DNA from 3 places in the Bacillus sp. Marseille-P3661 genome. Region 1 is predicted to be linked to each of the others. Evidence: predicted binding sites of a transcription regulator. Region 1 holds the regulator's gene; each other region holds the start of a gene.
The links. Region 1 encodes CtsR, which represses protease genes until heat stress. Its sites were predicted from a motif close to ATGGTCAATAAAGGTCAAACA; they were not measured.
Positions count from the first base shown of each region.

Region 2: the regulator CtsR is predicted to act here: its motif matches at 7,975-7,995, upstream of C1724_RS12750 (ATP-dependent Clp protease ATP-binding subunit).
Region 3: the regulator CtsR is predicted to act here: its motif matches at 2,385-2,405, upstream of clpB (ATP-dependent chaperone ClpB).

Region 1 is NZ_LT965959.1:659-11,391, forward strand. Features, by position in the region: gene C1724_RS23860 (MgtC/SapB family protein) at 780-1,478, shown strand; gene C1724_RS23865 (CtsR family transcriptional regulator) at 1,614-2,075, shown strand; gene C1724_RS23870 (UvrB/UvrC motif-containing protein) at 2,103-2,645, shown strand; gene C1724_RS23875 (protein arginine kinase) at 2,649-3,737, shown strand; gene clpC (ATP-dependent protease ATP-binding subunit ClpC) at 3,734-6,157, shown strand; gene radA (DNA repair protein RadA) at 6,364-7,743, shown strand; gene disA (DNA integrity scanning diadenylate cyclase DisA) at 7,747-8,823, shown strand; gene C1724_RS23895 (PIN/TRAM domain-containing protein) at 8,960-10,072, shown strand; gene ispD (2-C-methyl-D-erythritol 4-phosphate cytidylyltransferase) at 10,083-10,733, shown strand, end outside.
Region 2 is NZ_LT965954.1:360,165-370,897, reverse strand. Features, by position in the region: gene C1724_RS12795 (hypothetical protein) at 1-714, opposite strand, end outside; gene C1724_RS12790 (molybdopterin-dependent oxidoreductase) at 701-1,813, opposite strand; gene C1724_RS12785 (hypothetical protein) at 1,987-2,175, shown strand; gene C1724_RS12780 (hypothetical protein) at 2,380-2,679, shown strand; gene C1724_RS12775 (DUF456 domain-containing protein) at 2,744-3,226, shown strand; gene C1724_RS12770 (hypothetical protein) at 3,286-3,489, opposite strand; gene C1724_RS12765 (hypothetical protein) at 3,612-3,809, opposite strand; gene C1724_RS12760 (DHH family phosphoesterase) at 4,057-5,307, shown strand; gene C1724_RS12755 (DUF5634 family protein) at 5,350-5,661, shown strand; gene C1724_RS12750 (ATP-dependent Clp protease ATP-binding subunit) at 5,751-7,883, opposite strand; gene C1724_RS12745 (HAD family hydrolase) at 8,189-8,977, opposite strand; gene C1724_RS12740 (NUDIX hydrolase) at 9,102-9,731, opposite strand; gene C1724_RS12735 (phosphatase PAP2 family protein) at 9,869-10,516, shown strand; gene C1724_RS12730 (hypothetical protein) at 10,518-10,730, shown strand; gene C1724_RS12725 (hypothetical protein) at 10,727-10,733, shown strand, end outside.
Region 3 is NZ_LT965954.1:593,366-604,098, forward strand. Features, by position in the region: gene clpB (ATP-dependent chaperone ClpB) at 1-2,358, opposite strand, end outside; gene C1724_RS13895 (YjzC family protein) at 2,603-2,782, opposite strand; gene C1724_RS13900 (undecaprenyl-diphosphate phosphatase) at 2,982-3,797, shown strand; gene argF (ornithine carbamoyltransferase) at 3,906-4,865, opposite strand; gene C1724_RS13910 (carbamoyl phosphate synthase large subunit) at 4,867-8,007, opposite strand; gene C1724_RS13915 (carbamoyl phosphate synthase small subunit) at 8,000-9,085, opposite strand; gene C1724_RS13920 (acetylornithine transaminase) at 9,166-10,320, opposite strand; gene argB (acetylglutamate kinase) at 10,343-10,733, opposite strand, start outside.

The sequences.
Region 1 (10,733 bases):
CAGCTTTTACGGATTTTTTTAGTTTGTGTTAACTTGTTACTGACATAAAGAATTAGCTTTGATTTATGTTAAAAACCGACCAAGGGGGAAGGATGCTTATTTATTGGTATAAAACCTTTCATAAGGCGGATGAAGAGGAACCAGAGTAGAAAACAACGAGAGAAACCCCTTCATAAGGCGGATGAAGAGGAACCGGAGTAGAAAACAACGAGAGAAACCCCTTCATAAGGCGGATGAAGAGGAACCAGAGTAGAAAACAACGAGAGAAACCCTTTCATAAGGCGGATGAAGAGGAACCGGAGTAGAAAACAACGAGAGAAACCCTTTCATAAGGCGGATGAAGAGGAACCGGAGTAGAAGACAATGAGAGAAACCCCTTCATAAGTCCAATGAAGAGGAACCAAAAATAAAAAAGTGCATTCAAAAACTCTCCAACGAATAGCAAATATAACTAACTATCAGTATCTATCCACATATTTATCCACATTATACATTTACTCCTTCGAAACACAAATTTAGTGAAATATCGACAAAATTTTATTAAAGGGAATATTGTTAAATATAACAATTTAAATAGTTAATCAACACTATAGAAATTGTCTATTTATTAAACAATATTTACTGAAATAGTCCATTCCAAAGCGAGAACAAAAGACCATAAAGCTTATCCAAATTTTTAAGCTATTTTAGCATGAATTGTCTTCAGTTCTAATACAATGAAAATACATGCTTATAACTTTTTAGACAAGGGTACATTACTTTAAGGGAGGGTAGTGTCCATGTTAGAACAATTTCTTGGAGATAACTTTGAAATAATGACAGCGAGAATTTTTTTTGCTGCTTTTTTAAGCGGAATAATTGGATTCGAGCGAGAAATAAAAAATCACCCTGCAGGTTTTCGAACACATTTGCTTGTTGGGATTGGGTCTTGCTTAATGATGCTAATGTCATTGTATGGCTTTAATAATTACATTGATAGCAGTGAAAATATAAGATTTGATCCTGCGAGGATACCTTCTTATGTCATCAGTGGAATTGGTTTTTTGGGGGCTGGTACTATCTTGGTAAAAGGTGCTACAGTCAGAGGATTAACAACTGCTGCTTCTATTTGGGTAGTGGCAGGAATTGGCTTAATAGTGGGAGTAGGTATGTTTGCACCTGCATTGCTGACAACGATTGTTGTGTTATTAAGTTTAATCTTCTTAAACAAATTTGAGCATCGCTTCTTACAGAACAATAACTCACATTCATTACATATTGTCGTCGATAAAAATAGCAATGACCTGTATGAAATCATAAAAATAATTGAAGATCGAAAGGTACCATTAAAACGTTTTTCGATTGAAACACATAAAGAATCTGAAATAAGTCCCTCATTAAAAAAATATGTAATTGAGGTTAAACTTGCAAATAAAGATAAAAAAGCAATGATAATCGACGAAATTTCACAATTACCTTTCGTATATAGAATCTTTTAATGTAGTTTGTAATGTAAAAAATTTGGAAAAGATATTAGTATGTTAAAAACGAATTAGTTGAAAACATTATGCAATCGACTATATAATATATATACATGGTCAAAGAAAGTCAAAGTCAGAGGAAGGGGAGGGATCATGCGTAATATTTCTGATGTTATTGAACAGTATTTGAAAAAAGTACTACATGTAAGTAATGAAAATGCAGTTGAAATTAAGAGAAGTGAAATAGCTGAGAAATTTCAATGCGTCCCCTCACAAATTAATTATGTAATTAATACAAGATTCACGATTGAAAAAGGATACATTGTTGAAAGTAAACGAGGTGGCGGAGGTTACATTCGAATTATTAAAGTTCAAACAGATAATCATGCCCATTTAATTGATCAGATGCTCGATCTAATACCACGAAGAATTACTCAATCAACAGCTGAAAGTATTGTTGCAAGACTTTTAGAGGAAGGTGCAGTATCTAGAAGAGAAGCAAAGTTAATTTTAAGTGCAATTGATAGAGATGTACTTTTATTAGATTTACCTGAGCGTGATGAATTCCGGACTGTTATCTTAAAAGCGATGCTTCAAACATTAAAATATAAGTAATTTTTATATCGGGAGAGGTGTGTAAGTATGGAATGCCAAGAATGTCACCAAAACCCTGCATCACTCCATTTTACTAAAATAATTAATGGAAAAAAAACTGAAACACATTTATGTGAACAATGTGCGCGGGAAAAAGGTGAAATGATAGCCGGTGGCGAATTCTCTATTAATAGCCTTCTTTCAGGGTTACTTAATATAGATTACCCAACAACTTTAGCAGGAGCAAATAAAAACTTTGAGAGCTTACAAGCACTACAATGCTCTAACTGTGGATTAACTTTTCAGCAATTCTCTAAAATAGGTCGTTTCGGATGTTCCAATTGTTATAGGGAATTTCAATCAAAAATTGATCCTATCTTAAGACGAGTACATGGTGGAAACACATCACATGCTGGTAAAATTCCAAAAAGAATTGGCGGAAGTCTTCATATTGCAAAAGAAATTTCTACGCTAAAGGAAGCGCTGCAGAAGTCGATTCAAAATGAGGAATTTGAGAATGCTGCACAATTAAGAGATAAAATTCGTTCCTTAGAGCAACATTTAGGTGAGCATAGAGAGGGGGAGCAATAGTCTATGTCACTTGAAAAGTTCATAAACCAAGCTATTAGCCCTTGGATGAATGAAGATGGTCAAGATAGCGATATTGTATTAAGCAGCAGAATTCGCTTGGCCCGAAACTTAAAGGATATAGTGTTTCCAACCTTAGCATCAATTGACTCACTTACAACAGTGGTCGAACGAATAGAAGAGTCTATATCAAATCAAAGTTTTGCTGAAGTTGGCAATCTCGAAATGATTAAGATGGATAATCTAGAGACAATTGGAAAACGGGTTTTAGTGGAAAAGCATCTTATTAGTCCACATCTTGCAGAAGTATCTGAAAAAGGTGCTGTCATTTTATCAGAAAATGAAGAAGTAAGTGTGATGGTTAATGAAGAAGACCATATCCGGATCCAATGCTTATTTCCAGGTTTACAATTAAAAGAGGCTCTAAAGGTTGCAAATCAAGTGGATGATTTACTTGAAGAAAGGGTAGACTTTGCATTTGATGAAAAACGGGGGTATCTTACTAGTTGTCCAACAAATGTTGGAACAGGGATGAGAGCATCCGTCATGATGCATTTACCTGCTCTTGTGCTAACACATCAAATTAATAGATTACTGCCTGCAATCAGCCAACTAGGCTTAGTTGTTAGAGGCATTTATGGTGAGGGTAGTGAAGCACAAGGTAATATTTTTCAAATTTCTAACCAAATTACATTAGGCAAATCTGAGCAGGATATCGTTGAGGATCTCCAAAGTGTTGTTGCGCAGGTTATTGCGCAAGAACGAACTGCTCGAGATATGCTAGTTAAAACATCATCGATCCAACTGGAAAACAGAGTGTGGCGTTCCTATGGAACATTGGCGCATAGTCGTATAATCCAATCAACTGAAGCATCTCAAAGTTTATCAGATTTGCGATTGGGGATTGATTTAGGATTCATTAAAAATATTTCACGTTCGATTTTAAATGAATTAATGATTTTAACCCAACCAGGGTTTTTACAGCAATATGCTGGTAGAAAGCTTACACCTGATGAGAGAGACATAAGAAGAGCAACTCTAATAAGAGAGCGATTAAGATTAGAAACGATTCGTTGGGAGAGTGATGGTAAATGATGTTTGGTAGGTTTACAGAACGAGCACAAAAGGTACTTGCACTTGCACAAGAGGAAGCGGTCCGTTTAGGACATAGCAATATTGGGACTGAGCATATTTTATTAGGCTTAGTTCGAGAAGGTGAAGGAATTGCGGCAAAAGCCTTATTGGCATTAAATCTTGGACCTGAAAAAATTCAAGAGGAAGTTGAAGCGCTGATTGGCAGAGGTAAAGAAGCATCGCAAACAATTCATTATACACCTAGAGCAAAAAAGGTTATCGAATTATCGATGGATGAAGCCCGTAAGTTAGGTCATTCCTATGTGGGAACAGAGCATATATTATTAGGCTTAATTCGTGAAGGCGAAGGTGTAGCTGCTCGTGTCCTTAATAATCTTGGAGTAAGCTTAAATAAAGCACGACAACAAGTACTTCAGCTATTAGGCAGTAATGAGTCATCATCTTCAGGGCATCAAGGTGGAACAGCAACAAATGCGAATACACCTACACTGGATAGCCTTGCGAGGGATTTAACACAAATTGCACGTGAAGGAAGTCTTGACCCTGTTATTGGAAGGGAAAAAGAAATTCAACGTGTAATAGAAGTTTTAAGCCGCCGTACTAAAAATAATCCTGTGTTAATCGGTGAACCTGGGGTTGGAAAAACAGCGATAGCTGAAGGGCTAGCGCAGCAAATTATTCAAAACGAAGTGCCCGAAATTTTAAGAAATAAGCGTGTTATGACATTAGATATGGGTACAGTTGTAGCGGGAACCAAGTACCGTGGTGAATTTGAAGACCGTTTGAAAAAGGTAATGGATGAAATTCGCCAAGCAGGGAATATCATCTTGTTTATAGATGAATTGCATACTTTAATTGGTGCAGGTGGTGCGGAAGGCGCTATCGATGCATCAAATATCTTAAAACCGTCATTAGCTCGCGGTGAGTTACAATGTATCGGTGCGACAACACTTGATGAGTACCGTAAATATATTGAGAAAGACGCAGCGTTAGAACGTCGATTCCAGCCAATTAAAGTGGGCGAGCCAACGCAAGAAGAAGCCATCCAGATTTTAAAAGGTTTGCGAGATCGCTATGAAGCCCATCATCGCGTTACGATTACGGATGATGCTATCGATGAAGCTGTAAAATTATCAGATCGCTATATTTCTGACCGGTTCCTTCCTGATAAAGCGATAGACTTAATTGACGAGGCGGCTGCAAAGGTACGTCTTCGCTCATATACAGCACCACCTAACTTAAAAGAGTTAGAGCAAAAATTAGAGGGAATTCGTAAAGAAAAAGACGCAGCAGTACAAAGCCAAGAGTTTGAGAAAGCTGCATCATTACGCGATACTGAGCAACGTCTTCGTGAAGATGTAGAAAAAACGAAGAAGGAATGGAAGGAAAGACAAGGGCAAGAGAATTCAGAAGTTACAACTGAAGATATCGCACTAGTGGTTTCAGCTTGGACGGGTGTTCCTGTTTCTAAATTAGCTCAGGCTGAAACTGACCGCCTTTTAAATATGGAAGAGATTTTACATGGTCGTGTAATTGGGCAGGATGAAGCCGTAAAAGCCGTTGCAAAAGCTATCCGCCGGGCTCGTGCTGGCCTAAAAGATCCAAAACGTCCAATTGGTTCCTTTATTTTCTTAGGTCCAACAGGGGTTGGTAAAACAGAGCTAGCTCGTGCTCTTGCAGAATCCATGTTTGGCGATGAAGATGCACTTATCCGCATAGATATGTCAGAGTACATGGAAAAGCACGCAACATCGCGTTTAGTTGGTTCACCTCCAGGATATGTAGGTCATGAAGAAGGTGGTCAATTAACCGAGAAAGTACGTCGTAAACCATATTCGGTTATTTTGTTAGACGAAATTGAAAAGGCGCATCCAGAGGTATTTAATATTTTACTTCAAGTGCTAGAAGATGGCCGCCTGACAGATTCAAAAGGACGTACTGTGGATTTCCGTAATACAATCGTTATTATGACTTCGAATGTTGGCGCTAGTGAGTTAAAGCGTAACAAGTATGTGGGCTTTAATGTTCAAGAGGGTCAAGAGTACAAAGATATGAAATCAAAGGTAATGGATTCCCTTAAAAAGGCATTCCGACCTGAGTTCTTAAACCGTATTGATGAAATTATCGTCTTCCACTCATTAGAAAGACAACATATTAATGAAATTGTGACGTTAATGGCAAATGAATTAATTAAACGTCTTAAAGAACAGGATATTGAGTTTGTAATCTCTGATATTGCGAAAGAAAAAATTTCTGATGAAGGCTTTGATCCTGAATATGGTGCGAGACCATTAAGACGTGCATTACAAAAGCATGTTGAAGATCGTTTGTCTGAAGAGCTATTAAAAGGTACGATCGAAAAAGGTAAAAAAGTTACACTAGACATCGAAGATAACGAATTTGTTGTAAGGGCCGAATAAAATAGTTAAGTATAGATCATAGAATAAAATTGCATAAATATTTATTCATACATGAAAAAGAAGACGCATCTTCGGCGTCTTCTTTTTCTATATAACAGTAGAAAGCTTTAAAAAGTAGCAAATATTCGGTTTTTCTAATTCAAATTCGGTTATGGTATCATAATTCTTAATAAATAATTGTAACTTAATATGAGAGGGTTTTTTCGATGAGCAAGAAAAAAACAAAGTTTTGTTGCCAATCATGTGGCTATGAATCACCCAAATGGATGGGTAAATGTCCAGGTTGTAATCAATGGAATACCATGGTTGAAGAAATGGAGATTACAAGACCATCTAGAAGACAATCATTTGTTACAGCAGCTGCATCCACAGTTATAAATAAACCACAATCGATTACTTCAATTGAATCTATAAGTGAACCACGAGTGCATACTAATTTCAAAGAAATGGACCGTGTGCTTGGTGGGGGAATTGTTCCTGGTTCACTAGTGTTGGTTGGCGGTGATCCGGGTATAGGAAAATCTACACTTTTATTACAAATATCAGCCCAGCTTGCGAGTTTGAACCATAGGGTTTTATATATATCAGGTGAGGAATCAGCTAAACAAACGAAACTTAGGGCAGACCGATTACGTATATTAACTGATAACTTATTTGTCCTATCAGAAACAGATCTAGAGTTTATTGAGAAAGCAATTGAGGAGATGAACCCATCTTTAGTCGTAATCGATTCCATTCAGACTGTATATCATCCTGAGGTACAATCTGCACCTGGTAGTGTTTCACAAGTAAGAGAATGTACATCCCATTTTATGAGAATTGCAAAAACAAAAGGCATTGCGATTTTTATTGTTGGTCATGTTACAAAAGAAGGTTCTATTGCTGGACCGAGATTGTTAGAACATATGGTAGATGCGGTGTTATATTTTGAAGGGGAACGTCACCACACGTACCGAATTTTACGAGCAGTAAAAAACCGGTTTGGGTCAACCAATGAGATGGGAATCTTTGAAATGAAGGAAGAAGGGCTTGCGGAAGTTCTAAATCCATCGGAAATATTTCTAGAAGAACGCTCAGAGGGGTCAGCAGGTTCGATTGTTGTAGCTTCGATGGAAGGTACACGTCCTGTATTGGTGGAAATTCAGGCACTTATATCACCTACAAGCTTTGGCAATCCAAGACGGATGGCAACTGGAATCGATCATAATCGCGTATCACTGATTATGGCAGTGTTAGAGAAAAGAGTTGGATTTCTGCTAGGGAGCTATGATGCTTATCTAAAGGTTGCGGGTGGGATAAAGCTAGATGAGCCAGCTATAGATTTAGGCGTAGCGATTAGTATTGCATCTAGTTTTCGTGATCAACCATCTAGACCAACAGATGTTGTATTTGGGGAAGTTGGCTTAACTGGAGAGGTTAGAAGAGTATCGCGTATCGAACAGCGCGTTCAGGAGGCTGCCAAACTAGGGTTTGAACGAGTAATAGTTCCAGATAGGAACATAGGAGGTTGGTCTACCCCAAAAGGAATCCAAGTAATTGGTGTGTCTACCGTTGCTGAGGCTTTAAAGTATACCTTAGGAGGATAATCTATGGGTCATGCCAAACAGAATGGGAATAAGCACAACGAGATCCTTAATTTTGTATCGCCAGGTTCACCGATAAGGGAAGGGATCGACAATGTTTTGAGGGCAAATACAGGGGGATTAATTGTTATAGGTTATAATGAAAAAGTAAGAGAAGTAATAGACGGCGGTTTTACCGTTAACTGTATATTCTCCCCCGCCTATTTATATGAATTGGCAAAGATGGATGGTGCCATCATATTAAATGATACGGGCACGAAAATACTTTATGCCAATACACAACTTATTCCTAGCTCTGGTATTTCATCCATTGAAACAGGTATGCGGCATCGTACTGCAGAAAGAGTTGCTAAGCAAACAGGGTGTCTCGTCATTGCAATTTCCCAACGGAGAAATGTTATCACACTTTATCAAGGTGATTTTCGCTATGCATTACGTCAAATGGGTGAAATTCTAACAAAAGCAAATCAGGCAATTCAAACTTTAGAAAAGTATAAATCTGTATTAGATCAAGGAATTACAAATCTTGGAGCACTTGAAATGGAAGAACTAGTTACGCTGCAAGATGTGATTCAAGTTATTCATAGGGTAGAAATGGTTCTTCGTATTAAACAGGAAATACAAAATTATATAATTGAGCTCGGTACAGAAGGTAGATTAATTACGTTGCAATTGAATGAGCTTGTTTCGAATATAGAAGAAGAAATCATATTATTGATTAAAGACTACAGCCAATATAATATTCACGATTCTAATAAATTAGCATCAATAATACAAGTATTATCAGAAGCTGACCTGTTAGATGATGAATTTATTTTAGAGCTTTTAGGTTATGAAAGTAAAGATAAAGCTGAGGATTTGAATGTATGCCCTAGAGGGTATCGAATTCTCTATAAAATTCCACGTCTGCCACAAGGTATTATTCACAATTTAGTTTCTCGATTTCATAATTTAAATGCGATTATGAGGGCATCAATCCTTGAATTGGTTAGTGTTGAAGGTATTGGCGATATACGTGCAAAAAAAATAAAAGAAGGCTTAGAGCGAATTCAGGAGCAATTGTTGATAGATCGCCATATTTAAAAATTTAGTAACTTACTGGAAAAATTGAAATTTAGTAGTGAAACAAGATAAAATATAAAGTGAAAGTATTAATCTTTAACAGAATGATGTTTTTAAAATAGAAATTTAGTTAATAATGATATAAGGAGGTGAAGGAATGGTAAAACGTATAGTTCAGTTATTCTTTATCATTGTAGGGGGAACACTTGGTTACTTGTATGTCCCATTATTGTTGCAGTTGTTGAATATTGGTGAGATTGGTTGGTTTGCATCATCCTATGCCTGTGCGGTATATGGAGCAATTATTTTATTTCTTTCAACGTTTTGGTTAGTTGATTATATTGTAAGTTTAATTAGAAAAATTGAGGAAGCGCTTGTCAAGGCGCCGGTTACTGATATTTTATTCGGTAGCTTAGGTTTAATTGTTGGACTAATTGTTGCTTTTTTAATTATGATTCCTTTAAAAAGCATAAACTTCGAGGTATTAAGTACAATTATTCCAATTTTTGTTACACTATTCCTCGGTTATTTAGGTTTTCAAGTAGGTTTTAAAAAGCGGGAAGAACTGATAAATTTATTTTCGATAACGGGCCGTTTAACTGTTAAAGATAAAAAGAAACAACTAGTTGATGAGACTGAAGGCACCGAGGAGTATGTTAAAGGTAAACTGAAGATCTTAGACACAAGTGTAATCATTGATGGACGTATTGCAGATATTTGCCAAACCGGGTTTTTAGAAGGTACAATTGTTATTCCGCAATTTGTTCTAGAGGAGTTACAGCATATTGCAGATTCTTCTGATGTATTAAAGCGTAATCGTGGACGAAGAGGTCTTGATATTTTAAATAGAATTCGCAAAGAATTAGCAATTAAAGTTGAGATCTTTGAAATTGATTTTGATGAAATTCAAGAGGTAGATAGTAAACTTGTTAAACTAGCTAAAGTAACCTCTGGTATCGTTGTAACCAATGATTTTAATCTAAACAAAGTTTGTGAGCTTCAAAATGTAATGGTTCTAAATATCAATGACTTAGCAAATGCGGTTAAGCCAGTTGTACTGCCTGGAGAAGAATTAAATGTACAAGTAATTAAAGATGGTAAAGAACATAATCAAGGGATTGCATACCTTGATGATGGCACAATGATTGTCGTCGAGGAAGGTAGAAATTATATCGGTAAACGAATTGATGTTCTAGTTACTAGTGTATTGCAAACTTCAGCGGGACGTATGATATTTGCTAAACCCAAATTATTAGAAAAAGCACTTTAAGGTGAACGAAATGGACTATTATGTAGTTATTCCAGCGGCTGGGCAAGGTAAGCGCATGAACGCAGGAATGAATAAACAATTTATTAAGTTAAATGATGTACCTGTTATTATTCATACTTTAAATGTGTTTAATAGTGACAGTGATTGCAAAGGTATCGTCCTTGTTGCGAATAAAGATGAAATTCAATCCTTTAATGAATTAATACAAGAGCACAACGTATCAAAGGTTATTGATATCGTTGAAGGTGGTAAGGAAAGACAGCATAGTGTTTTTAATGGCTTAAAAGCTTTAAACGGGGCGGACGATATCGTTCTAATACATGACGGTGCTCGCCCATTTGTAAAACACGCAACGATTCATAAGCTTGTTGAAGCAGCCGTAAACTATGATAGTGCAATTGTTGCCGTTCCTGTAAAGGATACAATTAAATCCGTAAAAGATGGTATAGTAGAGAAAACGATGGAGCGCTCAAGCTTGTGGTCGGTACAAACACCACAAGCTTTTCGTCTTGCGTTGATCTTAAAAGCACATGAGCAGGCTGAAGATGAGCGGTATTTAGGGACAGATGATGCAAGTCTCGTTGAAATAATTGGTAAACCAGTTCACATTGTAATGGGTGATTATGAAAATATTAAATTGACCACACCGGAAGATTTAGTA
Region 2 (10,733 bases), on a different contig from region 1:
CGGATTGGCATTTAAGGCTTCATTAGGCAGTATAATCTTTTGTTCCTCGCTATTTCCAACTAATGTAATCTTATAAGTAAATGATTTAGGGTAGGATGTAAATAGTCCAATATCATCTGGTCTTACAGGCTTTACATCAAATGTGATTCCTATAGCACCATTGTTATTAATTGTCATAATTAAGTATGTTTTCTCTTGTTTCTGTAAACGTATACCACGGAATTCGATATCACTGAAGTCTTCAAACAACGCTTTATAGGTAATTGTCGAATTAGTTGCTTGCTTTGTTATTGTATCAGCGTCTTGTAAGATATTTTCAATCCAGTTAAACGGATCGTCTAGCGGAATAAACTCATTTAATATTCGATGCGGCATATCCCCATACGACCATTCATCACCGGATTGAATATAGAATTTTTCCGGTGTAAAAAATACATCAAATTGAAATGAAGTACCGTCGTTAAATGGTGTTGTAACTTGATAATAAGTTAAAGGCTCATTCCAATGTCCTTTGCTTTCCGAATAAATAGTGTTGTCCACGATAAAACTTGTTTCCACTTCGTAAACTTGATCATTAAGTGTATTTAATGAGCGTGTCCATTCCTTATAAATTGCGTCTTGTTTTGAGGGGAAGAAGGATAAAGAAATAGCTAATCCAATTAAAGCAAACACTAAAGGCAGGAGCCATTTTTTAATCGGTCTATAAATAGCCATCTAAATCATACCCCCCACTTTGTTGCCAATAGCCTAAATCTCGTTTTTCTTCAATTGTCATTTTAGTCAACCATTTTAATGACTTGTAACCATACATATCTGGATGATAAAGACGACACGGAAAACCTTGGATTTGTTTAAGCGGCAACCCATCCATTTCAAAAACTAACATCGCATTTTCGTCCACTAATTGGGATAGTTTATATGTTTCAAAGTATATTTCATCACCGGAAAATGCTGTGACATATGTACCTTGTGGATGAATATTAAAGTGTTCAAATAGGTTTTTTATTGTTACTCCCCTCATTTCAACATTTCTTACACTCCAACCGGTTACACAATGGAAATCGTCGACAATAGTTTCCCACTTGAGGGCTCTTAAATCCTTTAAAGATACAGTTAAAGGCTGATTAACAAGCCCGTCAATAGTTAATGACCAGTTATTTTCAACATACTTTGGGTATTCGTTTGTCACATTATAAATTCGAAAATATCCTCTACGTTTAACTTCATTTCCGGCAACTGAAAGAACGGGCAAGAACCATTTAATAATTCCACCCAAAAATAGAAATGCAATTAAGGTTATCAATGACTTTAGGAAATCACGTCTTTCGAGATTGTTTTCCCTAATCCATTCTGGAGGTTTTTCATTATATTTCCACCATTTGGGCCATGGAAGATTAAGGTTAACAGCATGACCGATCATATGAGTTAGAGCCCAGGGAATGATAATCCAAGTGCTATAATCATGAATGATAACAGCAGTGTTCCTTAGTGATGCTGATACATAGTGATGAAAGTACATCATTGTACCAGATACTACCCAGCTGCTAAATAAGAGCATATTGAACCATATATTAAATTTTTTTATTGGAGGCCGTTTTTTAGGGTACCTCAAACAGATATATAATGCCTGACTAATAATAAGCAAGGTGTATAATAGAGCAACCCAAATGTGGATTGAAACGACCGGTATATTCCATTCATTCATTTGAGCACGCATGGGGGAAATTAATAAACTTAATCCAGTGATGAGTAAGGTAAGTAAAAAAACTGCATGAAGATGATGTGTAAGGATTAACCGCTGAGTTTTCAACATTTGTTCCTCCGATGTATTTTTGATTTAAAAGCTCAAAATGTAAGCGCATTAAAAAGCGTCATAAAATTGATAAATAAAATTCGATCACTTTCCAATATTTTAATGTAAAATGCAGGTAATGAAAACAAAATAAAGTAAACTATTTACTCTAATTATAAAGGGAGAAGGAAAGAATGGATAATATTAAGATTGGCCAGGAAGTAACAACCAATAGCATTTATTTTTCGCGCTATGCTGAAACTATAATCGGTGAAGTTGTAAACATTGAGAGAGAGAAAATTTGGGTTAAAAATCAATATAATACAATTTCAATTATCAATAAACTCTGCTTAGAAGTTAAAGAACGTGTATTAAACCACTGATTGTTGATTGTTTTCGAGCTACTAATACAAATTAGTAGTTTTTTTGTTGAATTCTAAGTGTTTTTTGTTGTACTTTGGAGAACTATATCGAGAAGTTTTTTTTTATTTTTCACCCTATTTAACAAGGATTCCTTTTTATTTGTCGAAGTATATAATAAATCAATATTTTCGCTTATATAAAAAACTAAAGGAGGAGTGTGTGTGATGATAATAAGAAAGAAAATAGATGCTTTACATTTTTTAGAGAAATTCCAGGAGATAGCAAGTTTTGATGATAAAAATAGTAAACTTTATTTTATCTTTGCTGATAAAATTAGGGGTGGACAATATACACTAATGAAAAAAGATGATATATGGTCTACACATGGAAAAGGAGAATATTATTGCGATCTTAGCGAAACATACTTAAATGATATTGATGAATTAATAGATTTTATATGGTTTCATCGAGGGAAAATTAATCAATCATTAAAAGAATTACAAATCGATACCATATTGGTATAAAAAGAAATGCACTTGCTCAAAATGGAGTAAGTGTTTTTTCTTAATTTAGAAGGGATGAGTTGCTGTGGAAATTTTGTATTGGATACTAGTTAGTGCTGTAATTATTATTTCGTTTATAGGTTTGATTTATCCAATCATCCCGAGTGCTTTATTTCTCTTGCTTGCATATTTACTTTATGGCTTTCTCTTTAGCTTTGAGCCTCTAACTTGGCTTTTTTGGTCGATTCAGTTGCTGTTCATTAGTCTATTATTTGCTGCAGATTATCTTGCAAATTATTTAGGAATTAAAAAATATGGAGGTTCAAAGGGAGCAATTGTAGGAAGTACAATCGGTTTGTTAGTTGGACCCTTCATCATACCGGTTTTTGGAATTATTATCGGGCCTTTTATAGGAGCAATTGTAGGGGAATATGTAGTAAATAGAAAGTCTCTAAAAGAAACACTTAAAATAGGATTAGGTTCTATTATTGGATTATTTGCAGGTGTGGGAATGAAATTTGTTATTCAGTTAGCAATGGTTATTTATTTTATTGTTGTTGTACTATAAAGTACATTTATGAAAAGGCAAGGTAGAGGGGAGACTCCCTCTACCTTGCTTTTTCTTTCTTATATCTCTTTGTACCCAATCGTCCCATCATATTCTTCTTCGTCCACAGGATTAACACTCCAAGTTTGCTGAATTGCTTCTAAGCCTTCACCAAATCCATTATATTCATCAGCAATTAATTGTGAACCTACTTGTTTAGTTTTTGACTTTTCGTCAATGGTTCCAGTTAATTTCCCATTAAGTATTGCTTCTTCTTTTCGCATTATTTAACCTCCTTTATATAAGATTTTTCAAATACTTGAACTTATATGTAATAGAAATTAAAAAGGAGGGTGCTACTATAAGTAAACATCCTCCGCTTTTAGATTGAATTACAATATTTATGTTAGAAAAGTGTAAGTACTAAACAAACTGTCCCAAGTAAGAAACCATTAGAAACCATTAATATTCCTTTTCCCCCAATTACACTTTTTCGTTGAAAAAATCGGACAGTTTGCCATAGATTGTAGGCAAAAAGCATTGGTATTACAGCAAAATAAAACAAAATAATCCCAATCATAACCAACCCCATTACTGAACCCAAAATAGTTCCCCCTTAATTTATGAAAATTCCAACAATAAAGGAATTATATACCACTAAAAGATTAAAATCTAGTTAATTTTCAAAACAGTCAGATTATTATAAGTAGTCTATATTTTATATGTACTATAATTTTTCTTAAATTATTTATGTAGAATCATTTGAATTTGAACTTTCCCTTTATTTATTACTATTTATGAAATAAACTGTTTAGAAACAGGGAAGATTAGGAGATGGGAGGAATTAAGTTATGATTAAACTTTTTACTGATAGTGATCTCGATGGAATGGGCTGCAGTTTACTAGCGAAAATCGCATTTGGAGAACAAGTTGATGTTGAATATTGTACATATCGAAATCTAAATTACCGTGTAAAAAAGTTCTTGAGTAATCCGGAAGGTATAAATGCAATGGTTTACATTACAGATCTTTCGGTAAATGAGGAAAATGAAAAGGCTTTTGAAGGTCGTTATAAGAAGAATAAAAATATCCAAATGATCGATCATCATGCAACCGCCCTTCACTTTAATAAATATGAATGGGGTATTGTTAAGCCTGAATATGAAACAGGCCATAAAACAAGTGCAACATCCTTATTTTATGATTATTTAAAAGAGAAACAATTGATTACTCCTGAGCAAAGTTTAAATGAATTTAATGAATTGATCAGGCAATATGATACATGGGAATGGGAAGAAAATGAAAATTTAGTAGCAAAACAACTAAATGATCTATTTTCGATAATAGGTAGACAACAATTTGAGGAACAAATGCTAGAACGTTTGACAGCAGTGACTGATTCCTTTTTTTTCACTGAAGGTGAAACGTTATTACTAGAGGTTGAAGAGAAAAAAATTGAGCGTTATATACGGTCAAAAAATAGACAACTTATACAAACATTTATCAATGATTTTTGCGTCGGTATTGTCCATGCTGAAAGCTACCATTCAGAATTAGGAAATGCTTTAAATAAGCGAAATCCGCATTTAGATATGATAGTTATTATTAATGTGGGCAATAAATCTGTGGGTTTTCGGACAATCCATGATCATGTAGATGTTTCAAAATTCGCTAGTACGTTTGGCGGCGGTGGTCACCCTAAAGCATCTGGTTGTTCATTAACACCAGAAACATTCAAAACATTTGTTGTGGATGTATTTGAAATGGAACCAATTAAACCGGATCCGGAGTTCAATCAATACAATACGAAAGAATCTGAATTTGGCACTTGGTATGAAACTTCGGCAAAAGATATTATTGCTATCCATAAAAATAGTGATGAGATGTGGACAATTACCCAAAATAATACTTTGTTAGAGCAAGTTTTTGAGAGTTTTAATGACGCTGAGAATTTTATTAAAAGAGAATTTATGGCATCCTTACAATATGATAATGAAGTACTTAAACAAATCTCGACAAAACATAAAATTTCAGAAGAACAGCTGCGAAGTAATTTTGCAAATGAAATGACCAAGATTATGACAAATACTAAGGAAAGTTAGTTTATCAAAGTTTCTGTTGATATGAAAGGAGAATCATAAGCAATGGAATATAAAAATAGAGAAAGCATATTAGATGAAATGCAAAAGTCACTACAACCACTAATGCAACAGTATGATCTAGATAGCATTGGAATTTATGAAGAACAAGGTGAGGATGAAAATTATTATATAGGCTATAGTATTGAGAAAAAGGATAATTTTTTTATTATTAATCTTCCATATGTAAAGAATGAACAAGGGAATTTGGCGGTAAAAGATACGAATTGGACGATTCAGTTAGATGATCATGAAGAGAAAAATATTAAATCCTTGGATGAAGTATTTAATCGAATTGAAGAAAATATAAAGCATTAGAGCAAAAAGCCCCGGCTGGTTCATGACAGCCGGGGCTTTATTTAAGATTAAGCAGAATTGCAGTCTTTAGCCAATGCTCGCTTTTCGATCTACTCGACGATAATTTCGTCGTTCATTAACTTAGCATGAAGGACTGAGAGATCTTGCTTGTCTAATAATAAATCAGTGATTCGATCTTCAAGCTGGTCTTGGATTACTCTTCGTAATGGTCTTGCTCCAAATAAGCTGTGATAGCCTAGCTCCACTAATTTTTCCTTCACATCAGTATCGATTTCAAATGTAATATTTTGTTCCTGCAGCATATTTTGTAATTCAATAAGCATTAAATCAACAATTTCTAATAAGTGTTCTTTTTCAAGTGCTTTGAATTCAACTATACTATCAAAGCGATTTAGAAATTCGGGCTTAAAGAAGTTGCCTAATGATTCTAATAGGTTGCTTTCTTGTGTTGCTGCACTATCGTCTTTCTCAAAGCCAACCGTTACTTTCTTATGGCCTACGCCAGCATTGCTTGTCATAATAATAACTGAATCTTTAAAGCTTACAGTACGTCCTTGACTGTCTGTTAACCGTCCGTCCTCGAGTATTTGTAAAAACATATGCTGTACATCTGGATGTGCTTTTTCAATTTCATCTAACAGGATAATACTATATGGGTTCCGGCGGATTTTCTCAGTTAATTGGCCTGCCTCATCATGCCCTACGTAGCCTGGCGGAGAACCAATTAGTTTTGATACTGAGTGTTTTTCCATAAATTCACTCATATCTAAGCGTATCATACTTTCTTTTGATCCGAATAATTCTTCAGCTAATGTTTTAGTTAATTCGGTTTTACCTACACCTGTAGGTCCAACAAAAAGAAACGATCCAATTGGACGATTTTTGGCTTTTAGACCCGCTCTACTACGACGAATAGCCTTTGCAACCTTTTGAACTGCATCTTCTTGCCCAATTACTTTCGTAGAGAGAGTAGTAATAAGATTTTTCATTTTTTTTTGTTCATCTAGTTGTAGCTTTCCAACGGGAATACCTGTTTTTTCTTCAATGATAGCTTGAATATCATTGACAGTTACAATTGGTTTTTCATCTTGGATGGTAGCGTTCAACTGTGTTTCTAGCTTAAGTTCTTCCTGTCGAAGTTTTGCAGCTAATTCATAATTTTCTTCTATAGCAGCTTGTTCTTTTTTCTTTGTAATTTCTACAAGGCGCTCTTCGATTGTTGAGGTATTGGTTTTATTATTCGTTTTAAGGTTAATTTTTGAACCTGCTTCATCTAATAGATCAATCGCTTTATCAGGTAGGAATCGATCTTGAATATAACGGTGAGACAAAGTCACGCAAGCCTCAATCGCTTCATTACTATAATTCACTTCGTGATATGTTTCATATTTTGATTGAATTCCCTTTAGTATGTCGATAGCTTGTGCCACTGTTGGTTCATTGACAATCACTGGTTGGAAACGACGCTCAAGGGCAGCATCTTTTTCAATTTGGCGATATTCTTTTAATGTAGTTGCACCAACTAATTGTAGTTCTCCCCGAGCTAGTGCTGGTTTTAAAATGTTACCGGCGTCCATGGATCCTTCTGCGGATCCTGCACCTACTAGTAAATGTATTTCATCTATGAATAGAATAATATTTTTTCGAGATTGAAGTTCTGAAATAAGTTGTTTCATGCGTTCTTCAAATTGACCACGTATACCGGTGTTGGCAACAAGTGACGCAACATCGAGCAAGTAAACTTCTTTATTTAATAATTTATTTGGTACTTGGCCTTCTGTAATTTTTAGGGCCAATCCTTCAACAATAGCAGTTTTACCAACACCAGGTTCACCAATTAACACTGGGTTATTTTTGTTTCGACGATTTAATATTTCGATTACACGGTTAACTTCCTTGTCACGGCCAATCACAGGATCTATTAATCCTGCCTTGGCAGCATGAGTTAAATTTCTTCCATATTGAACTAAAAATCCATTTGATTTAGACTGTTTGTTTGAATCTGGGGAATTTGATTGAGCATATCCTTTACTTTTATTAAAATTATTCCACAATTCATCTAAAGGAGAATTCCCAAATCCACTAAAGCCGCTTGGAATATTGAATTTGACTTTCTCCTTAGTATAACAATCATGGCATAAATTTAGCTGTTGCTGACGTTGATTCACTCTAAAATTCATTTGAATAGTTGCCGCGTTTTGATTGCAAATTTGACAAATCATCGAAAGTATCCTCCTTTAATAGTTTAAATTTAAGTTGATCAGCATTTTTTGACTTTGACTAACTTTGACCTTATGACTATATGATAATTGATAGGTCAAAAAAGGTCAAGGTTCGATTAGGATTTTTATTTAGTTTTTTGGTAAATAGCCAGACAAGGTTTCAGTATATTAGTCAAAAGAAGGAGTACAACGAATTAGAATGGACGGGAATAATTCAACTTAAATGAGGCTAAAAAAGACCAAATCCTCCGATTTGGCCTTTTGACATGTTGGATATGCAGTGTTCTCTTTTTAGCTTTTTAAAATTAGTTAAGTGATTCAATGATTGGGAATAGTTCCTGTAAATGTTTAATTTCGAAATCAGGATTAATATCTTGTATTCTTTCTTTACCATGTCTATTAATCCAAACTGATTTTATACCAACGCGTGAAGCACCTAAAATATCAGTAAGTAAATTATCTCCAACCATGATAGCTTCATTATTCTCGATATTCATTAATTTTAGTGCATGTTCAAACATAGCAGGATCTGGTTTCCCACGACCAACATCCCCAGAAATAATGATTTGCTCGAAATACGGGACTAGTTCTGGCGTTAATTTTAATTTTGTGTTCTGTAAATCAGGAGATCCATTAGTAAGAAGAAGAAGTTTGTATGTATCCTTTAAGGCATCTAGTATTTCAAAAGTTTCTTCGTATACAAAAGGATTTTGTTGACGCATAACTGGAAAAAGTTCCGCGAGGGTACTGCCGAATTCCTCATTATCTATTCCAAGTGCTTTTAGTCCATTCGTCCATGCATCTTTTCGATATAACGGAACAATTTTGCTCATTTTTTTAAAATTTTCCTCATCGTCTAAGAAGTTACCCCAAAGACCTTCGAAAGGATTAATCCCGATCATTTGTGTGAATGGATATGTTTCGTATGAGCTGTACAGTTCTCTAGCTGCACCACGAACAGCATCTTCAAGTTTCTCAGGATCAATATCATATTTTTCTTGAGCCTTTTTACATGTTGCTACAAAGGCTTCTTTAACACTCTTTTGATCCCAAAGAAGTGTATCATCTAGATCAAAGAAAATAGCTTTTAACATTGATTACTTCTCCTCTACATTACTTTTTTGTATGTTGCAAATATAACAAAATTTTTTTCTTATCACTACAATACAAATAAAAATAAATCTAGTAAATAGTTAATTCTAAATTTTACGTATAGTGCTAGCTTTTTATCAGGTTTAGGAAGTGATGTAAAATTCTAGCTGTTAATCCCCAAACAACTTTATCTTCATACCGGTAGAAGAGCTCATTCATTTCTCTAGGCCGCCAATTATAATTTTTTCCACCTGGAACAAGGTGAAAAGGAAAGTTTTCTTCAGGTTTTACATCAAAATGAATTTTATAAACTTCAGGCTCATTTTTGATGAGATATGAAATGGGAATTGTAAAAATAGACCCTACTTCTGCAGTATTTGGTGATAGCTCATTCAAATCCTTTTTAATCCAACCAAAATACGGATAGATTACCGTACCAAAGGGTGATAGGAGATAGTCTAAAGCCCCCATTAGTTGGAGTTCATTGCTTAGAATTCCAAGTTCTTCACATGTTTCCCTAATTGCTGCATCTTGGCTGCTTTCTCCATTTGAATCTAAACGCCCGCCTGGAAAACAAGTTTCTCCTGGTTGTCGCCTTAGTTCCTTAGATCTAATCTCAAACAATATATGATACTCAGCACCTACTTTGATTAGAGGTAAGAAAATTGAAAATTGATTTAACTGATTATTTTCGAAAATTGAGGGTTTTCGATGTTTTAATGAAGTGATACGTTCATATAGCTCCTTTTGATCCATCTACTCCAATCCTTTACTCAAAATGTCCAATAGTTAAATTTTTGATCATTGTTTAACTTATTTTAACATATTTTTATATTTTTAATGGAAAAGACAAACAATATTGTAACAATAGATTTCCAAAAGGACTGATATAAATGATAGGCAATACTCGTTTAGTGGTATTAATGAGTGTAACCATTAGTCTATTTATCGTTACTAGTTTTGGGGTAATTACTCATAACTTTATATTGATTGATACGTACGGTACAAGCTATATACAGAGCTTTAAAACCGATTGGCTGACAGAATTGCTTATCATTATTACACATATCGGGTCGTATAAGATTGAATATCCTATTTTTCTATTGCTTGCTATTTATTGGTTAATAAGGAAAGAAACTTTATTTCCACCAATTTTACTAATAAATTTAATCGGGGCTCAGGTTTTAAATCGATTTTTAAAAGAACAATTTGTTAGAGAAAGACCTGTTATTGAACATATAGTAGATGTTACTGGATATAGTTTTCCAAGTGGACATGCAATGATATCAACAGCTTATTATGGATTCATTGCTTATTTAATTTGCCGCACTCTTAACTATAATAAAACACTATGTTACTGCATTCAAATTTCAATAGGGACATTAATATTTTTAATTGGACTTAGTAGAATTTACCTGGGTGTTCATTATCCTAGTGATGTAATTGGTGGTTTTTTTATGGGATTTAGCTGGCTTATATTTACGGTGCTTATATTGCATAAATTTCAGTATTTACTAGAAACTAGAAATGGAGGTGCCTAATATGAGCGCTGAAAATAAGCAAAATAAGTTGAAGGTATTATTAGCTGAACTCAACGCTAATAATGAATATGCAAGTGAATTGCAGCAAGCTATTTCATTAATCCCTGCAAATAAAGTAAGGGAAACGTTAGTACAGGAATTAGAAATAAAACAAATTATTATTAATGCGTTAGAAAAAGAAATTAACGAAACAAAAGTAGGTGATATGGAATGAATA
Region 3 (10,733 bases), on a different contig from region 1:
GGTAACAATGCCCTTTATTTCCTTTACTGTTAATGGCTTAAATAAAATTGTATCATCAACGCGATTTAGAAATTCAGGACGAAAATGCTGGCGCAACTGTTTAAGTACCATGTCTCTTGCGGACTCAGAAATCTCGCCTTGAGCGCTTAATCCTTCTAATAAATGACTAGAACCGATATTTGACGTCATTATAATAACAGTGTTTTTAAAATCCACTACATGCCCTTTTGAATCAGTGATTCTTCCATCATCAAGCATCTGAAGCAAAATATTAAAAACCTCTGGATGTGCCTTTTCAATTTCATCTAGCAATAATACAGAGTAAGGCTTTCGTCTAACTGCCTCTGTTAATTGTCCCCCCTCTTCATAACCTACATAGCCTGGAGGTGCTCCGATTAACCTTGATACAGCGTGCTTTTCCATATATTCTGACATATCAATACGAATCATTTGTTCCTCGCTGTCAAATAAACTTTCTGCAAGTGCTTTGGCTAGCTCTGTTTTTCCCACTCCGGTTGGGCCTAAAAATATAAATGAACCTATAGGCCGGCTTGGATCTTTAATACCAGCCCTTGCTCTAATAACCGCATCTGCCACAAGCTGGACCGCTTCATCTTGACCAATCACTCGCTCATGTAGAATTTCATCCAAGCGGAGGAGCTTTTCGCGTTCTCCTTCTAATAATCGGGAAACAGGAATACCGGTCCAACGGCCTACTATTTCAGATATTTCGTTTTCTGTTACTTCTTCGCGTAATAAGCGGCCTTCTTGCTCTTCTTGGGCCATATCTTGCTCAGCTTTCTTTAACGTCTTTTCAAGTTCTGGGATTAAACCATGTCTAAGCTCTGCAGCTTTATTTAAATCATATCTTGATTCCGCATCTTCTAGCTCTCTTCGAGCTTTTTCAATTTTCTCTCTGTATTCTTGAAGTTTGTTGATACTTTCCTTTTCTTCTTCCCATTTTACTTTCATCGAATGGAAGGTTTCTTTGAGATTCGCCAACTCTTTTCTTAACGATTGCAAGCGCTCGATGCTAGCCTGATCTTTTTCCTTGCTTAATGCCGCTTCTTCAATTTCCAGCTGCATGATTCTTCTTGTCACTTCATCTAGTTCTGTTGGCATTGAATCCATTTCTGTCCGAATCATTGCACAAGCTTCGTCAATAAGGTCAATTGCCTTATCTGGGAGAAAACGCTCTGAAATATAACGATCAGATAGGATCGCTGCTGATACAAGGGCACGGTCGTGAATATTAACACCATGGTGAATTTCAAACCGTTCCTTCAAGCCACGTAAAATAGAAATCGTATCTTCCACAGTAGGTTCTTCTACTAGCACCTGTTGGAATCGTCGTTCTAAAGCAGGATCTTTTTCAATATATTTTCGATGTTCATCTAAAGTTGTCGCCCCTATACAATGAAGCTCTCCTCTTGCAAGCATTGGTTTCAACATATTGCCTGCATCCATTGCTCCCTCTGTTTTTCCTGCTCCTACAATTGTGTGAAGTTCATCAATAAATAGTAATATTTTTCCGTTGCTTTTCTTCACCTCATTAAGTACTGCTTTTAACCGTTCTTCGAATTCACCTCTAAATTTAGCACCTGCAATTAATGCACTCATATCTAGCGCAAAAATTGTTTTATCTTTTAAACCTTCTGGAACATCTTTTCGTACAATTCGTTGTGCTAACCCTTCGACAATCGCGGTTTTACCTACACCTGGTTCACCGATTAATACTGGATTATTTTTAGTTTTTCGAGATAAAATTCTTATAACTCGCCGAATCTCCGAATCACGACCAATAACTGGATCTACATTACCTGCTCTTACCTCTTCAACTAAGTTCCGTCCATATTTCTTTAATGCATCATATGTAACTTCTGGTGTTGGACTAGTTACTCTTTGATTACCGCGAACTTCAGATAATACTTCGAGTAAGGCATTTTTATCTATCCTATTTTGCTTAAATAATTTACCAATGTCAGTAGTTGTTTTTTCCTCTGTCATCGCTAACAGCACATGTTCTACCGAAATATATTCATCCGTTAGCTGTTTTGCTTCATCTTCAGCGCGGACAAGTAATGATTGTAATCTATGCGAAATATATAACTTCCCTGTTTCAATGCCAGATCCACTAACACGGGGGCGTTTATTTAATTGTTCTTCTACTTGTTCTTTAAGGTGATTGATATTAACATTCAGCCGCTGCAACAAACTTGCGGTTATTCCTTCATGTTGTTCAACTAGAGCCAAAAATAGATGCTCAACATCCACTTCTTGATGACTTTTTCTAACAGCAAGATTTTGCGAATAAACCAATGCTTCCTGTGTTTTTTCTGTCATTTTTTTCATATCCATTTAAAAGCCACTCCTTCATCAAATGGTATTTGACCTTATCTGACCTTTAGTATATTATGGATAAACTTCTCTTTGATTTCAAACAGCAAATATAATGATGATTTTTGATTTATAGTTGTTTTATTATATTTTTCTCTCCTTTCCTCTGAATTACTCTATATTTTGATTTTTTTTGACCAAATCCGTATTAAAACAACAAATCAATTAAAAACCATCCTTGCTAATACAAGGATGGCCAACATGTTTATGGTTTTCGAGCATACGTCCATTTTCGATTATGATTGGAGTTCTCTGGAAAACGGTCACCAGCTTGTAGTCTAACTGATTGTGGATGTTGAACCATTGAACCAGTTTCACCAATTTCTACATAAACTCCATTATTTGGGGCTTTTTGTCCTGCACGAAATTGCCGAGGTTGACCCATTTAAAAAACCTCCTTATTTAAGGTTCATGATTATTGTATCCGTTTTTCTAAATATAATGAGGTGAATTTTGTTCAATATCACACCGATTCTGTATAAATATGTAAAATATTATAGCAATTACTTTACAGATATCAAACGATGGTGTTTAATTTAAAAAGTCAAACGTTAATTTTAATTTTAAAATGGGGGATATTAATAGTGGAAGAAGTTTATCTGTTATTAAAGTATTTATTTTTAGGTGTTTTCCAAGGATTTACAGAGCCCATTCCAATCTCATCAAGCGGCCACTTAGTATTAGCACAACACTATTTAGGTCTAACAATCGAAGGTTTCAGCTTTGAACTTTTAGTAAATTTCGCTTCACTAATAGCCGTTTTGCTTATATATCGTCAAGACCTAATCCGTTTAACAACAAATGGACTTAAATATATAACTACCCGCGATGAACATTCAAGACCTGATTTTAAGTTTATTATTTATTTAATAATTGCTACGGTGCCGGCAGGTGTTATCGGAGTATTATTTGAGGATGTAATCGGAGACATTTTTAAAGGTGGAGTACAGCTAATTGGCATAACGTTAATCATTACAGGTATTGCTCTCTGGGCAATTCGAAACTTGCGCGGACACAAAGGTGACAGTGAATTGACCATAAAGGATGCTATCTTAATCGGCTGTGCTCAAGCAATCGCATTAATACCTGGTATTAGCCGTTCCGGGGCAACTATAGTTGCTGCTATGTCCTTGGGGATGAAACAAGAAACAGCACTAAAATTTTCGTTTCTTTTATTTATACCTGTTAGTGCAGGTGGGATGATTTTATCTATTAATGACTTAATGAACGACCCTAATTTAAGCACATTATTTATTCCCTACTCGTTAGCATTTATCGGTTCTTTAGTGGCCTCATATTTCTCATTAAAATGGTTCATGAATATAATGGCAAAAGGAAATTTAATTTACTTTGCAATTTATTGTTTTATCGTAGGGGGAGCCGTATTCATTTTTAATTAAGAATAAAATTAACTAAAAGCAAATACTAATTATAATTATATACATAAAAGGCTGACTAAAAAGTCGCTCGTTGTTATAACGACTTTTTGGTTCAGCCTTTTTAAATCATTATTTAGATAACAACGCTAATGTAAGCGCCTTTTGAACATGGAGACGATTACCTGCCTGTTGAAAAACAACGGAATGTTTTCCATCGATGATATCAGCTGTTACTTCCTCATCGCGATGGGCCGGTAAACAATGCATAAATGAATAGTTTTCATCTGCATGTTTCATTAATTCCTCATTTACTTGGAAAGGCTCTAACTTTTGCGTACGCTCTGAGCTTTCAGCTTCGAAACCCATACTAGTCCATACATCTGTATATATGAAATCTGCATCTTTTACGGCTTCAACCGGATCATGTAAAACTTTTATTTCAGCCCCTGTTTCAGAAGCAAAACCTTGTGCAAGCTCAACCAACTCTGCTTTTGGAGCGTAGTCAGCTGGACACGCGACAGTGCAATGTAACCCAACCTTTGCTGCAGCAATCATTAAAGAATGTGCAACGTTGTTTCCATCTCCAACGTATACAAGTTTATGACCTTCCATACTGCCCTTTATTTCATAGATTGTCATTAAATCTGCTAGTGCTTGACATGGATGAAAATCGTCAGTTAAAGCATTAATAACTGGGATTGTTGCATTTTTTGCCAATTCTACTACTTTTTCATGTTCAAATGTACGGATCATAATAATATCAATATATTCAGAAAGAACTTTTGCTGTATCAGCAATTGTTTCACCACGGCCTAATTGAGTAACCTTACTATCTAAGAAAATAGCATGCCCGCCTAATTGTGTCATGCCTGCCTCGAAAGAAACACGTGTGCGTGTTGAGGATTTTTCAAAAATCATCCCCATTGTCTTTCCTTTTAATACATCCAAATGTTGACCTGCTTTATGTTGTTTTTTTAATTCAACTGCCGATTGAATCAACCCGGTTATTTCTTCCTTACTATAATCGCTTAAGGTGAGTAAATCTTTCACCTTAATTTTTGGAGTTTCTAAAGTAGCTGGCGAGTTCATCTTAAATCACTTCTTTCTGCGGAATATTATTAGTTAGCCAGTCTTGAATTGAATGCACGGTAAAGTCGCTGTTCTTTTGTCCAATTAAGAACCCTTCAACGGTCTCCCATTCTGTAAAGACATGGAGACGATATTTTAATGCCATTTTACGTTTTTCAATTTCATCATTAGTTTTATCCTTGGATAAGCTTATTAAGGCGAGTGCATGATTATTTTGAACCCAATTATTATAATCAACATCCGTTGCTACCTTTATGCCTGCGTTAACAAGTGCACTTGTAATAAAGATTAGATAGTCTTCTGACAAACCGCTGCTGTCGATATATACCTCGTTTTTATCTGTAGATTTTTGCTCGTTCCAATGAAAAACTTTATAGTATGCTTCTTCCTTCGAGCTTGCAATAGCAATTCCTTCACCAGTAGATTTCATTTCTGGTCCAAGAATTGGATCTAAACCCGCAAGTTTTATTGTAGAGAAAACAGGAAATTTGATTGTAACATACGGACGATCAGGCAAAAGTCCACATTTTTCGGTAATATCCTTCAAGTATTTCCCAAGCAATAACTTTGTCGCAATTTGAATTACAGGTACACCTGTAACCTTACTTAATATAGGAACCGTTCTACTTGCACGAGGGTTTACTTCTAATACATAAACCACATCTCCCGATAGAACGAATTGAATATTCATGATTCCTTTAAAATTAAGTTCTGTTGCTATTCGTTTTGAATAGTCAACAATTAATTCTTTTTGTTTGTCAGTTATCGATACTGCTGGCAACATAGCTGTGCTATCGCCTGAATGAACACCTGCTTTTTCAACATGCTCAATAATTGTTGGAATTAGTATTTCACTGCCATCAGTAAGCACATCTACTTCAGCCTCTTTTCCTGCAACATAGGCATCCAAGAGGATCGGAAATACTTTATCCGTTTGATCTGCAATTAACAAATCTAATTCTTGCTTGGAATTTAGAATAATCATTCCTTTTCCACCAATTACATATGAAGGTCTTAGTAATATAGGAAAACCTATATTATGTGCCTTTTCTTTCAAATCATCAATATTATAGGCTGTTTCACCAGGAATATGTGGAACATTAACCTTCCTTAGCAATTGGTAAAAACGCTCGCGATCTTCTAATTGATCGATAATATCTTCACTTGTTCCGAGAATGTTAACACCAGCATTTTCTAATTGGGCAACTAAATTGATAGCTGTTTGTCCTCCAAATTGGACAATCACGTCATTAACACCCTCTACTTCAAGAACGTTAAGAACATCTTCAAGAGTTAATGGCTCAAAATATAAGCGGTCTGCCATTTCGTAATCTGTACTAACTGTTTCAGGATTGTTATTAATCATAATTGTTTCATAGCCTTCATCTTGAAGAGCAAGTACTCCATGAACTGAACTATAATCAAATTCAATGCCTTGACCAATCCGAATTGGACCTGAACCAAGGATACAGACTTTCTTACGTTCGCTTTGATGAACTTCACATTCCCCATAGTAACTAGAATAATAATATGGGGTATTCGCTTCAAATTCAGCCGCACAAGTGTCAACCATCTTATAGGCAGCTTTTATCTCTAAGTCTTTTCGAAGATTACGTAAAGCTAATTCATCGACTCCCCATACTTGCGCTAAATAAGCATCTGAAAAACCGTACTTTTTTACTTTCTTCATAAACGGTTCCGTTACCTTTTTATAAGAAGTTGTGTCAATTTCCTTTTCCAAGCTTATTAATCTCTCAAAACAATTTAAAAAGAAGGTATTTATTTTGGATTCAGCATGAATTTCAGACAATTCAATATTTCGTCTTAACAACTCCAACACTGCAAAGAAACGACGGTCATCCGCTTTTTTAACAATTGACCACAATTCGTCTGTATTTAATTTTTCTATATTAGCAAGCTTTAATCCAGTAGCACCTAATTCCAATGATCGAACACCTTTTTGAAGGGCACTTTCAAGATTACGGTCTATTGCCATTACCTCACCTGTTGCCTTCATTTGTGTTCCAAGAATTCTATTTGCACTTGGAAACTTATCAAAAGGCCAGCATGGGAATTTAACAACGACATAGTCCAATGCGGGTTCAAAGCTGGCATACGTATAGCCTGTTACAGGATTTAAAAGTTCATCTAATGTATAGCCTAAGCTCAATTTTGCAGCTATACGTGCAATCGGATAACCCGTTGCTTTAGAAGCTAAAGCAGAGGAACGACTTACACGTGGATTAACCTCAATAAGATAATAGTTCTTACTTACTGGATCTAGTGCAAATTGAATATTACAGCCCCCAATAATACCTAATGCGCGAATGATTTTTACAGATGCTGAACGTAGCATTTGATATTCTACATCCGTTAGAGTTTGTGATGGTGCAACAACAATTGAATCGCCAGTATGAATTCCTACCGGATCAATATTTTCCATGTTACATATTGTTATACATGTATCACTCGAATCGCGCATTACTTCATATTCAATTTCTTTAAAGCCAGCAATACTTTTTTCTACTAAACATTGTGTAATGGGACTTGCATCAAGACCACTGCGTACTAGGTCAGTATACGTCTCGAGATCATCTGCAATACCTCCACCGAATCCACCAAGGGTGTATGCAGGACGAACTATAATTGGGAATCCTACTTCATCGGCAAACTTTTTTGCCGCTTCCATATCTTCGACTATTTCACTATCCGGTACTGGTTCGTTTAATTCATGCATTAATGCTCGGAACGCTTCACGGTCTTCCCCTCTTTTAATAGATTCGATAGGGGTCCCTAATAGTTCGACATTATACTTTTCTAGAATCCCTTTTTCGTGTAAGGAAAATGCTAAGTTTAATCCTGTTTGCCCACCGAGTGTAGCTAACAATCCATCCGGTTTTTCTTTAATAATTATTTTTTCAATACTTTCAACAGTTAAGGGCTCGAAATAAACAGCATCTGCATTCGTTTCGTCTGTCATAATGGTTGCTGGGTTATTATTAACGAGGATGACGCGGCAACCTTCTTCCTTCAATGCTAAGCATGCTTGAGTACCCGCATAATCAAATTCAGCTGCTTGCCCGATTACAATAGGTCCTGATCCAATTACTAGTACAGAATGGATATGATTTGATTTAGGCATAAACTTTTTCGCTCCTTACACTATTCATCATTCCAATGAAATCATTAAATATGGTTACACTGTCGCTTGGTCCAGGGTGTGCTTCTGGATGAAATTGGACAGAAATAATGGGAAGACTGGAATGAATAATTCCCTCAACTGAACCATCATTAACATTTTTATATCGTACAGAAAAACCGGTATCTGCCAAACTATCTTCATCCACAACAAATGTATGGTTTTGAGATGTCATAAACACCTTCTTTTGTAGTAAATCAATTACTGGTTGATTAGCTCCTCGATGACCAAATTTTAATTTTTTAGTATTCCCGCCAAATGATAAACCGATTAATTGATGACCTAAGCATATTCCAAGTGTCGGATACTGCTTAATAATCTCCTTAATTACCGGGATATGAAACATCATTTGTTTCGGATCACCAGGTCCATTAGATAACATTACACCATCTGGCTTCAAGGATTGGATTGTTTCAAGTGATGTATCATAAGGTACAACCGTTACCTTACAACCAACATGATTTAGGGAAGTGACAATTGATTTTTTATAGCCAAAATCCATAAGCACCACATGATAATTTCCGTCACCAAATGTTTCAATTTTATCTGTTGAAACTTCTTTAATTAATAATTTCTCTTCAATAGATTTATAGCTCTCAAAATTTGCTTTTTCTAAAGAATGTACGAGCGCTCCACCCATTACACCTTGGTTTCTTATTCGTCTTACAACTGCACGTGTATCGACATTCGCTAAAATTGGAATGTTCCATTTTTCTAGATATTCTGCAAAGGTTTTTACAGATTCATAATGATGGCCTTCCAAACTATATTCGCTCAGTATCACACCTGAAACGTGTGGAATAACACTTTCAAAATCTGATTCATTTATTCCGTAATTACCGATTAAAGGATACGTAAATACAACTATTTGTCCTCTAAAAGATGGGTCAGTTACAACCTCTTGATATCCAGTCATGCCAGTGAAGAAGACGACTTCTCCTTCTAACGGTTGTTCTGGTGTGTGCCCGATCCAATTCCCTTCAAAGCTATCACCATTTTCTAATGCAAGATAACCTTTCATCTTCAGCACCTCCGTGACGTATAATTATTAACGTTCTAGTATTTTTATTCATAGAGTTTCAAAAAATATGCAGCCATTGATTAAGCCACAGTCTCCGTTTTAGTTAATATATTTTTAATCATATACACCGCTTTGTCAATCTCTTCCTTTGAAACTGTCAGCGGTGGAAGTAGACGAATCACTTTTGGACCTGCAACTAATGCAAGCAAACCTTGTTCACGTAATTCCGTAATAATCGAACCTACTTCAATTTCACAATGAATTCCAACCATTAAGCCTTTGCCTTTAATATCATTAACAAATGGAATATCAGCTAGTTCTTTGTTAAGCTGTTCGTTTAAGTAGTCACCTTTTTCTGTTACTTCTTTTAAGAAAGCTGGATCAAAAATCTGCTCTAGGGTTGCTTTCGCAGCGGTCATCGCTAACGGAGTGCCTCCAAAGGTCGATCCGTGTGAACCTGGATTAAACGTTTCTTTAAATTTCTCTTTACCAATCATAGCGCCAACTGGAAAACCGCTAGCAAGCCCTTTTGCAGATGTAATGATATCAGGTGAAAGACCGTAGTGTTGATATGCAAATGGTTTGCCTGTTCTGCCGATTCCTGTTTGCACTTCGTCAATAATAAAGAGTGCACCATATTTTTCACAAAGCTGCTGACATTTTTCTAAGAAACTTTGTTCCCCAGGGTTTACGCCACCTTCTCCTTGGATGACCTCTAACATAATAGCAGCTACACTTTCATCCATTTCGTTTTCGATTGATTCTTCATCATTATACGGTAGATATACAAATTGTTGAAGTAATTCTCCATATCCCGAATGAATTTTTTCTTGTCCTGTAGCCGACATTGTTGCAAATGTACGCCCATGAAAAGATTGTTTAAATGTTATTATTTTTGATTTTTGTGTATGCTTACGAGCTAATTTAATTGCTGCTTCGTTCGCCTCTGCACCACTATTACAGTAGAATACCAAATCACCGGAAGAGTTCTTTGTTAACAAATCAGCTACTTGCTGTTGCAGGCTTGATTGAAAAAGATTTGATACATGCCACACTTTATTTAACTGTTCTTCAAGCGCCTTTTGTACTTGTGGTGGTCTATGGCCCAAGTTACATACTGCAATACCTGAAATAAAGTCTAAATATTCTTTTCCATTTTGATCAATTACTTTTGTACCTTCTGCTTGAACAATTTCTATATTCCACCGAGCATAGGTTGGAAATACCGCTTCCATTTCCAAGTTCATCACCCACTTATTAGATTGAATTTACGTGTTCTTTAATAATTTTTGTTCCTATGATTTGACCGTTATTAACTATTTTAGAGCTTTTTCCGTCTACAATAATAATTTCTTGTAAATTTCCAGTTAACGAGTCTAGTGCCGATTTTACCTTTGGAATCATGCCGCCATATATTGTTCCATCTTCAATTAAAGATAGCACTTCTTGGGCTGTTAATACCGGAATCAGCTCACCGTCCTTTAAGATTCCAGGAACATCTGTTACAAATAATAGCTGATTGGCAGCTAAGCTTTTCGCAATGGCTCCGGCAGCTGTATCTGCATTAATATTAAACTTTTTATAATCATTATCTATACCAATAGGTGCAATAACAGGCACATAATTTAGAGTCAAAAGGTCATGTATT